Regions from separate parts of the Nocardia sputorum genome, predicted to be linked through region 1. Evidence: riboswitches for the same ligand, from Rfam matches in the RefSeq annotation. Region 1 holds a riboswitch; each other region holds the start of a gene.

The links. A riboswitch is a leader RNA that binds a small molecule or an ion and turns the genes downstream of it on or off. The one in region 1 is predicted to bind S-adenosylmethionine.
Region 2: another riboswitch for S-adenosylmethionine. It lies ahead of QMG86_RS00305 (aminotransferase class V-fold PLP-dependent enzyme); the one in region 1 lies ahead of metX (homoserine O-acetyltransferase MetX).
Region 3: another riboswitch for S-adenosylmethionine. It lies ahead of QMG86_RS29690 (rhodanese-like domain-containing protein); the one in region 1 lies ahead of metX (homoserine O-acetyltransferase MetX).

The regions. Positions count from the first base shown of each region.
Region 1 covers NZ_AP026978.1:5,921,250-5,924,517, reverse strand. Annotated here, with positions in the region: gene QMG86_RS26695 (nitroreductase family protein) at 1-182, opposite strand, end outside; gene QMG86_RS26690 (winged helix-turn-helix transcriptional regulator) at 252-629, shown strand; gene metX (homoserine O-acetyltransferase MetX) at 703-1,860, opposite strand; SAM riboswitch class IV at 2,045-2,155, opposite strand; gene QMG86_RS26680 (TetR family transcriptional regulator) at 2,208-2,921, opposite strand; gene QMG86_RS26675 (MFS transporter) at 3,047-3,268, shown strand, end outside.
Region 2 covers NZ_AP026978.1:62,441-65,708, reverse strand. Annotated here, with positions in the region: gene QMG86_RS00305 (aminotransferase class V-fold PLP-dependent enzyme) at 12-1,331, opposite strand; SAM riboswitch class IV at 1,379-1,492, opposite strand; gene QMG86_RS00300 (Pls/PosA family non-ribosomal peptide synthetase) at 2,141-3,268, shown strand, end outside.
Region 3 covers NZ_AP026978.1:6,575,049-6,578,316, reverse strand. Annotated here, with positions in the region: gene QMG86_RS29700 (FAD-dependent oxidoreductase) at 1-949, opposite strand, end outside; gene QMG86_RS29695 (Rv0361 family membrane protein) at 1,328-1,768, shown strand; SAM riboswitch class IV at 1,832-1,948, shown strand; gene QMG86_RS29690 (rhodanese-like domain-containing protein) at 1,963-2,379, shown strand; gene QMG86_RS29685 (O-succinylhomoserine sulfhydrylase) at 2,376-3,268, shown strand, end outside.

The DNA.
Region 1 (3,268 bases):
CGGCCGGATTCACTCGTCACCACCACGATCGACCGGTCCTGCATGTTCCACGCGCTCGGCGCTTGCATCGCCAGCTCGAGCAACTCCTCGATCAGCTCGGGCGCCACCGGGTCCGGGCGGTAGTGCCGTACCGTGCGACGCCCACGGATCGCGTCGGCCACCGAAAGTGTTTGCGTTTCCATATTTCTAACTATCGGAGAGTCACACTCCAATAGGAAGAAGGCACTGATAAGTGCGCTACACTCCGATAGGTGTCCACCTTCGTCGCAAGTTCCGGCCTGCCCTCCGACGTGTACTCCGCGAAGTGCCCGACGCGGGAGGTTCTCGACCACATCGCGGGCAAGTGGACGGTGCTCATCATCGACGCGCTCGCCGACGGCACCCTGCGCTACACCGACCTGCGCCACCGCATCGAGGGGATCTCGCAGAAGATGCTGACGCAGACGTTGCGGCAATTGGAGAACGACGGATTCGTCACCCGCACGGTGCATCCCACCGTCCCGCCGCGGGTGGACTACACGCTCACCGAACTCGGCCACAGTCTGCGCACGCCGATCGCCGCGCTGCGGGAATGGATCGAAACCAACATCAACCAGATCGAAGCCGCGCGGCGGGGCGCGGCGCTCTGAGCACAAGGCGACGCGGACGGCGCTCGGAACGCCGCCGGGCACTGTTCGGCGCTGGGCGGCCGGGCGGAACCGCTCAGCGTTCGGGCCGCACCACGTCCCGGGCCAGGCGCATGGTCTCGGTCAGCAGCTTCGACACCGCCGCCGCTTCGGTGAGGAATCCGTCGTGCCCGTCGCGTGAGTGCACGACGTCCAGCCCATCGCAGCCGGGCAGCAGATCGGCGAGTTCCTGCTGGGTCCGCAGCGGGTACAGCCGGTCGGAGTCGACGCCGCCGACCACGCACGGCACCGGCGTCGCCGCGAGCGCCGCCTCGATGCCGCCCCGGCCGCGACCGACGTCGTGGCGGTTCATCGCTTCGGTCAGCAGCACGTAGGTGGCGGGATCGAAACGCTTACAGAGCTTTTCGGCCTGGTGGTCCAGGTAGCTCTGCACAGCGTAGCGGCCGCCGTGCCACGGGTCCTCGTCGTCCTGCGGCTTGTTCTCGAACCGGTGATCCAGCTCGAATTCGGTGCGGTAGGTCAGGTGCGCGATCCGGCGGGCCAGGGCCATGCCCGTCGTCGGGGCACGGCCGGTGCCGTGATAGTCGCCGCCCTGCCAGTCCGGATCGGCCTTGATCGCCGCGATCTGGGTGGTCTGGGTGCCGATCTGGTCGGCGGTGGCGCGGGCGCCGACCGCGAGCACCAGTGCTGCGGCGACCCGCTCCGGCGACCCCACCATCCACTCGAGCACCCGCATGCCGCCCATCGACCCGCCGACAACGGCGGCGAGCCGCTCGATGCCGAGCAGGTCGAACAGAGCCGCCTCGGCGGTCACCTGATCGCGAATGGATATTTCGGGAAATCTTGCGCCCCAGGGCTTTCCGTCCGGGGCGAGGCTGGAGGGCCCGGTGCTGCCCTTGCAGCCGCCGAGCACGTTCGTCGCGATCACGCACCATTCATCGGTGTCCAGCGGCGCACCAGGTCCGACCATGCCGTCCCACCAGCCGGGCATCGGGTGCACGTCGTCGGGCTTTCCGACGACGTGTGAGTCGCCGGTCAGCGCGTGTTCGACCAGCACGACGTTGTCCAGGCCGGGCGAGAGCTCGCCCCAGCGCTGCACCGCCAAGTGGACGTCCGGGATCACCGCGCCATTCTCCAGTCGCACGTCCCCGATGGCGATGGTGCCGAGCCGCCCATCCGGGGGCGGCAGGGCGACGCCGGAGGTCCGTGCGCTCGCTTCGGTGCCCACGGTCACGTCGCCGCCGTCGCGAAACCGGCGTGTGTATCCGCGATGTCCACGCTGCGGAAAGACCACTGCGCGGGCTCGGCCCCGGGCGCGGTGAATTCACTCATGGTTTGCTCCCAAGCAGGTGTTCGCCGGTACAGCAGGGGTTAGCGGTGTGTGGGTGACGAACAACAACACATGCCGGCGACCTCCTGTTACGCGCTTGCTCCCGGCTTTCGGGAGCCAGGTCATCACCCGGAGCACCCCACCGCGGCTGGAGGGTTGCCGACCAGCGAGCCGGGGCTTGGCGCTGGTACTCATGACCTGCCCGGCATCATAACCGGCGGGCGGTCAGCGCTCGAAATCCTCCACCGAACTCACTGGTCCGCGGCGTTCTGCGCCCCGCAGCAGGCGCGGACGAACTCGTCGTAGGCCTCGGTGAACGCGGCGCGCCCCGCCCTGGCCGCGGCCGACAGGTCCTCGTCCAGGAATGTGTCGTCCGAGCATTCCATGCCGATGTGGCCGATCAGTTGCCAGGTGCCGACGATGAGCCGCACGGGACGCGCGTCGGGTGTGGTGCCCAGACGCTCGGCGACCACCGCCGCGATCGCGGTGTTCTTGTCGTCGGCGTGTTCCATGCTGCGCGCGCTGACCGAAGGGCTGCTGCGCAGGATGCGCTGTATCTGCTGGAACTGCCGGAACGACAGCGGATCGGCATCGCCGGCCTCGGCGGCCCGATCGACCACGTGCAGGAAGGCCGTGCGCAGCGCCTCGAGTTCGTTGCCCGTGCGGGGCAGCTCGCGCAGCGTCTCGGCGATGGTGCGGCCGAAGTCCTGGACCGGCCCGAGGACGATGTCCTCCTTGTTGTCGAAATAGCGATTGATCGTGCGCGGTGAGACGTCCGCCACGTGGGCGATCTGCTCGATCGTGGTCGCGTCGAAGCCCTGCGTATCGCACAGATCCAAGGCGGCCGCGATGATGCGCAACCTCGTCTGCTGCTTTTTGCGTTCGCGCAGCCCTGTGGTCGGTGGGGCGCTCGCGGCGCGGTCGGCCGCTGCGCTCGCGCCCATCGGCGCCGATGACTCGAGCATGTCCCCATGCTAACGCAACCTGCTGTTTTCCTGTCCTTAACGGTCAAATGTCGTAATGCGACATTTTTCTCTTGACGACAAATGTCGCTCGATGACAGGATGGCTCGGACGACGAAGACGAGGAGATGACCGTGACGGAAACGGCAACGGCGGTGCAGGCGCCGCGGACAGCGGCCGGTTCGGCGCGCTGGCTCGCGCTGGCAGTGATCGCATTGGCCCAGCTCATGGTGGTGCTGGACGCCACCATCGTGACCATCTCGCTGCCGTTCGCGCAGCGTGATCTCGACATCAGCGACGGCAACCGGCAATGGATGCTCACCGCCTACACGCTGATCTTCGGCGGCTTG
Region 2 (3,268 bases), 1.6 Mb from region 1:
AGTGCGCGTCCTCAGCCGATCAGGCAGGGGGCCGCGCCGGTGGGGGCGGTGGAGGTGAAGGGGCGCGTTTCCGGGGTGGGGTTCCAGACACCGTTCTCGGTGGCGTAATTCCAGGTGGTGCCCGTGCGCGCGAGGGTGGCGATCGCCTCGATCAGGCGGTCCACGTCGGCGGAGGTGGTGCCGAGGCCGATGCTGGCGCGCAGCGCGCCGTCCAAACCGAGGCGGGTGAGCAGGGGGTGGGCGCAGAAGCGACCGTCGCGGACGCCGATGCCGTGTTCGGCGGAGAGATAGGCGGCGACGTGGCCGGGGGCGAAGTCGTCGAGGGTGAACGCGACGATGCCGACGGAGTCGAGGCTGTCGGTCCAGATGCGCAACAGCTGGACGCCGGGAATCGCGGCCAAGCCGTCGCGGAGGCGGTCGGCGAGCCGGTGTTCGTGCGCGGCAAGGGTTTCGGCGTCGATGGCACCGAGCGCGTCACAGGCGGCGGCCAACGCGGCGGCGCCGAGCACGTTCGGCGACCCGGCTTCGTGCCGCTGCGGCGCGGGCGCCCATTCGGCCTCGTCGGTGCGCACCTCCCGAACCGCGCCGCCACCCGCCAGGTAGGGCCGCGCCGCATCGAGCCAATCCCGCTTGCCCACCAGCACACCCGCGCCGAACGGCGCGTAGAGCTTGTGCCCGGAGAACGCCAGGTAGTCGATTCCCGTGTCGCGCAGACTGATCCGCCGATGCGGCGCCAGCTGAGCCGCGTCCACGAGGATCCGGGCGCCGCACTGATGCGCGATGGTGGCCAGCCGCTCCAGCGGCAGCACCTCACCGGTCACGTTCGACGCACCGGTCACGGCGAGCAATGCGGCGGGCCTGCTGCACAGTTCGGCGACCAGCCTGCCGATGGTCTCCTCGACCGTGCCCGCGGCCCGCACGACGCGCCTGCCCCGCCTGGTCCAGGGCAGGAAGTTGGCGTGGTGCTCGATGTCGAGCACCACGGTGTCGCCGGGGACGCAGGACGCGAGCAGATTCAGCGAGTCGGTGGTGTTGCGGGTGAAGACCACCACCTGATCGTCGGCGGCGTCGAGGAAGCGGGAGACCGACCCGCGGGCGGCCTCGTAGCACTCGGTGGAGATCCGGGAGGCGTAGCCCGCGCCGCGATGCACGCTGGCGTAGAACGGCAGCAGCTGCTGCACCCGGTCGGTGACCTGGGCCAATGCCGGTGCGCTCGCCGCGTAGTCGAAGTTGGCGTAGGTCGCGGTTCCGCCCTGCACCAGGGGCACGCGCAGTTCGTCACCGGAGACTCGGGCGAGGGCGGCACAGGTGTTGTCGACAGCAGTAGTCATCACGTGAATCCCGTCGGCTAGAGGACCCGCGATCGAATGATTCGTCGAGTCCGCGCTTGCCGCGCCCGGTCGGGCGGCGGCCGGGTCGTCACCCGGAGCACCCCACCGCGGAGGAGGGTTGCCGGCCAGCAAGCCGGGGCTTCGCGCTGGCACTCATGACCTGACCCGAGAGTGGCAGAAGCGCCCCGGCACTGTCAACCACGTTCGACCCCGAGTCCCCACGAGCACCGCGTGGAGATAACCACTGCGCGCGAGCCATTACAAGCACCCCCACGATGACACGCGAGCCGCGGGACGCGGCGCGGCGCTCGGCCACCGGCACCCGTCCGGAGGCACACCCGGCTCGGTTCGCTCGCCGGTTACCGCTGGGCCGAGGCGAGTGCGATACCGCGACGTGACTTCCCGCCGCCCTTCACCGAGCCTGCTTCGGCGGGCTGACCCGATCGGCGCACGCCTGGTCGGACTTCCTCCGCGACCGGTTGAACACGCCGCCGCGAGCCCGGCAACACGGCGGAGTTCGCGCCGCTTCGATGAGCGGAATCACACTTCAGCTCCAGCGATCTCCCGGCGAACGCGAGGACGATCCCTCGACCAGCGGGTTGCCCTGCGTGAGCGGCGAATACCCGGCCCACCTGCAACAACGAGCACGGCACCGGTCGATCCGACGACCGGTCCGGTGAACAACAGACGACGACAACCCCGGGTACCGTGGACAACTGGCCATCGCGGCGTTTGCCCTTTGGTAACCCAGATATGGCACAACAACGCCGAAAGTGTGAGGCAAGTCGATGGGAGGTGCGCAGAGCACCATGCTCGAGACAGACGTCGACGCGCCGGCGCGCCCGTTGTCGCGCGGCGACCGCGCACCAGGACCGAGGACGCTCGTCGACATCCTGACCGCGACGGCGCTCGCCCATCCCGATGCCCCCGCCATCGACGACGGCGACGTGGTGCTGACCTATCTGGAGCTGGTCGTCGAGATCGAGAAGACCATGGCGCGTCTCGCCACGGCGGGCGTGCGACCGGGCGATCGGGTCGGCGTGCGCATGCCGTCGGGCACCCGCGGGCTCTACGTGACCATCCTCGCCGTCCTGTACTCCGGCGCCGCGTACGTGCCGGTCGACGCGGACGACCCGGACGAGCGCGCGCAGCTGGTCTTCGGCGAGGCGCAGGTCACCGCGATCGTGACTGTGGCGGGCATCGAGACCACGGCCGCGGGTATCCGCGCGGCCGAGCAGCAGCGCGAGCAGACCTGGTCGACGCTGCCCAGCCCCGGCGACGACGCCTGGATCATCTTCACCTCCGGTTCCACCGGCACGCCGAAAGGCGTTGCCGTCACCCATCGCAACGCGGCCGCCTTCGTCGACGCCGAAGCCGACCTGTTTCTCCGCGACGCTCCGATCGGTCCCGGTGACCGGGTGCTCGCGGGGCTGTCGGTCGCGTTCGACGCGTCCTGCGAGGAGATGTGGCTGGCCTGGCGCAACGGCGCCTGTCTGGTGCCTGCTCCGCGCGAGTTGGTGCGCACCGGCGCGGATCTCGGTCCCTGGCTGGTGCGGCGGGAGATCAGCGTGGTCTCGACCGTCCCGACCCTGGCGGCGACCTGGCCGGTCGAGGCCCTGGAGGCGGTGCGGCTGCTCATCTTCGGCGGCGAGGCCGTCCCGCCGGAACTCGCCGAGCGTCTGGCGGGCAACGGCGATTCGGCGCGCGAGGTGTGGAATACCTATGGCCCTACGGAAGCCACGGTCGTCGCCTGCGCCGCACGGTTGGACGGTCGATGGCCGATCCGGATCGGCCTGCCGCTCAACGGCTGGGACCTGGTGGTGGTGGACCAGGCGGGTAACCCGGTGGCGGAGGGCGAATCCGGGGAGTTGGTGATCGGCGGCGTCGGTCTCGCGCGCTATCTCGACCCGGTCAAGGACGCCGAGAAATACGCGCCA
Region 3 (3,268 bases), 650 kb from region 1:
ACACCGCCTGCACGTCCCAGTCCTTGAACACGCCGGTGCCCTTGACGTTGCCGGTGCCGTCGAGCTGGGTGCGCTCGGTGCGCAGGCCGACGACCTTGCCGTTCTCGCCCAGCACCTCGGCGGGAGACTCGAAGAAGTGCAGGAACAGCTTGTGCGGCCGGTCGCCGACGTCGCGGATGGCCCACTGCTCGAGGGTGTTGGCGACCATGTCGACCTGCTTGGAATGGCGCCGCGCGGCCTCGGAGCCCTCGTCGTAGTCGATGTCCTCGGGATCGACGATCACCTCGATGGTGGGCGAGTGGTCGAGTTCGCGCAGTTCCAGCGGGGTGAACTTGGCCTGCGCGGGGCCCCGACGGCCGAAGACGTGGACCTCGACGGCCTTGTTGGCCTTCAGGCCCTTGTAGACGTTCGGCGGGATCTCCGTCGGCAGCAGTTCGTCACCAGTCTTGGCCAGCACGCGCGCGACGTCGAGGGCGACGTTGCCCACGCCGAGTACGGCGACCTTCTCCGCGTCCAGCGGCCAGGTGCGGGGGACGTCGGGGTGGCCGTCGTACCAGGAGACGAAGTCGGCGGCGCCGAAGGAACCGTCCAGATCGATGCCGGGGATAGGCAGTGCGCGGTCGGCGTTGGCGCCGGTGGAGAAGATCACCGCGTCGTAGAACGCGCGCAGGTCGTCGAGGGTGATGTCGGTGCCGTAGTCGATGTTGCCGAGCAGGCGAACCTGCGGCTTGTCCAGCACCTTGTGCAGGGCGGTGATGATGCCCTTGATGCGCGGGTGGTCGGGCGCGACGCCGTAGCGGATCAGCCCGAACGGGGCGGGCATGCGCTCGAACAGGTCGATGCTCACCTCGGCGTCCGACTTCATCAACGCGTCGGCGGCGTAGATCCCGGCCGGTCCGGCGCCCACGATCGCGATGCGGAGCGGGCGGGCTGCACTCTGTTCGGTCATCTCTTTACGCGCACCTTTATGGTCGAAACAATTAAGGACGTCAGGCTTAGCTTAGGCTAAGTTGACGCACCGGCTCTCTCGCACCCGTCCGGTGCGGACGCCGGCGATGCCGGCTCGTAGCTGCACGGTGCTCCGTTCGCCGCGGCGAAGAGCTGCCGATTCGCTATGACAGCAGGCCGCCGTCCCGCGATTCTATCGGGATGGTCGATGCCGTCCCGCGTCGGTGCGTGGACTCGGCGAATGCCGTCGAAAGCCACAATCGTCGCTTACCCGCTCGGGTGCGGCCTATCGCGGCCGACGAGATCCGCATGCCGTCCGCCGCGGTTCCAGCCGGGGGCCGAGCGCTGGATACCCGCGCCGACCAGGGATCATCGAGTCATGACCGAACAGCAGCCGGAGGACGAGATCATCCGGGTCGATCAGACCGACAAGCGCTCGGTGGTCCCGTTCGTGGCGGCCGCGGTGGTGGCGGCCATCGTGTTGATCGCGATCGTGCTGGGCGGTGTGCTGTCGCCCGCTGAGAAAAATGTCACAGAGTCCGAGCGCATCGCGGCGGCCGTCCGCAACTTCGTCGACGGTTCGAACCGCAGCGACGTCGTGCCGCCGCCCGGCACCGCGTGCCAGGGTTTCGACGCGAGCCGCTCGCCGCTGGCCGGCCAGGACGGCACCGGAAAGCCGGTCGAGATCACGAAAATCGACAACCCCATGGTGGACGGCGACCGCGGGAAGGCGACGGTGACCACGACGGTGGGCGGCCGGGAGGCGACGTCGACCTGGAATCTCACCAGGTCCGGCGACAAGTGGCTGGTCTGCACCTGAGCCTTCGCGCCGTCCTGGCCGGCGTTTGACAGGGTGACCCGGGTCGGTGCAATCTCAGTCGAAGGTCATGAGAACCAGTGTCAAGCCCCGGCATTGCTGGTCGGCAACCCTCCTCCGCGGTGGGGTGCTCCGGGTGACGACCTGGCGGCGCCTCGGTCCCGGGCGCGGCAAGTGCGGATTCGCAGGAGGTGCACATGAGTTATGCCGGTGACATCACTCCGCAGCAGGCGTGGGAGCTGCTGCGGGACAATCCCGAAGCCGTCCTGGTGGACGTGCGGACGGAAGCGGAATGGAAGTTCGTCGGCGTCCCCGACACGAGCTCGATCGACCGGCCGACCGTGCTGATCGAATGGGTCGACTCCACCGGCGCGCGCAACGAGGCGTTCGTCGAGCAGTTGAAGCAGGCGCTCGACGGTCACGACCCCGACGCTCCCGTCGTCTTCCTCTGTCGCTCCGGTCAGCGTTCGGTTGGCGCGGCGATCACCGCCACCTCGGCGGGTTACCGCACCTCCTACAACGTGCTCGAGGGCTTCGAGGGTCCGCTCGACGAGTTCGGGCATCGCGGCGGCGCGGGCTGGCGTGCCCTCGGACTGCCCTGGCGGCAGTCGTGATCACCGGTGGCGCGTTCGACAAGCCGCTGCCCGACGGCGTCGGTCCCGCGACGCTGGGCGTGCGCGGCGGGCTGCGGCGCTCCGGCTTCGAGGAGACCGCCGAGGCGCTCTATCTGACCTCCGGCTTCGTCTACGAGAGCGCCGAGGCCGCCGAGGCGGCGTTCACCGGCGAGGTCGAACACTTCGTCTACTCCCGCTACGGCAACCCGACGGTGGCCATGTTCGAGGAGCGGATGCGCCTGCTCGACGGCGCCGAGGCGTGCTTCGCCACCGCCAGCGGCATGTCCGCGGTGTTCACCGCGCTGGGCGCGTTGCTGGGCGCGGGCGACCGGCTCGTCGCCGCGCGCAGCCTGTTCGGTTCGTGCTTCGTGGTGTGCAACGAGATCCTGCCGCGCTGGGGCGTGGAGACCGTCTTCGTCGACGGCGAGGACCTCGACCAGTGGGAACAGGCGCTGTCGGTGCCCACCCAGGCGGTGTTCTTCGAGACACCGGCCAATCCGATGCAGACCTTGGTCGACGTGCGCCGGGTGACCGAGCTGGCGCACGCGGCGGGCGCGAAAGTCGTGCTGGACAACGTGTTCGCCACTCCGCTGCTGCAACGCGGCTTCGAGCTCGGCGCCGATGTGGTGGTCTACTCGGGCACCAAGCACATCGACGGACAGGGCCGCGTGCTCGGCGGCGCGATCCTCGGCGCCGCGGACTACATCGACGGCCCGGTGAAAACGCTGATGCGCCACACCGGTCCGGCGCTGAGCCCGTTCAACGCGTGGACGCTGCTCAAGGGCCTGGAGACGATGCCGCTGCGGGTCCGCCATTCGACCGAGTCCGCCTTGCGCATCGCCCGCTTCCTGGAGAGCAACCCGGCCGTCAGCTGGGTGCGCTACCCGTT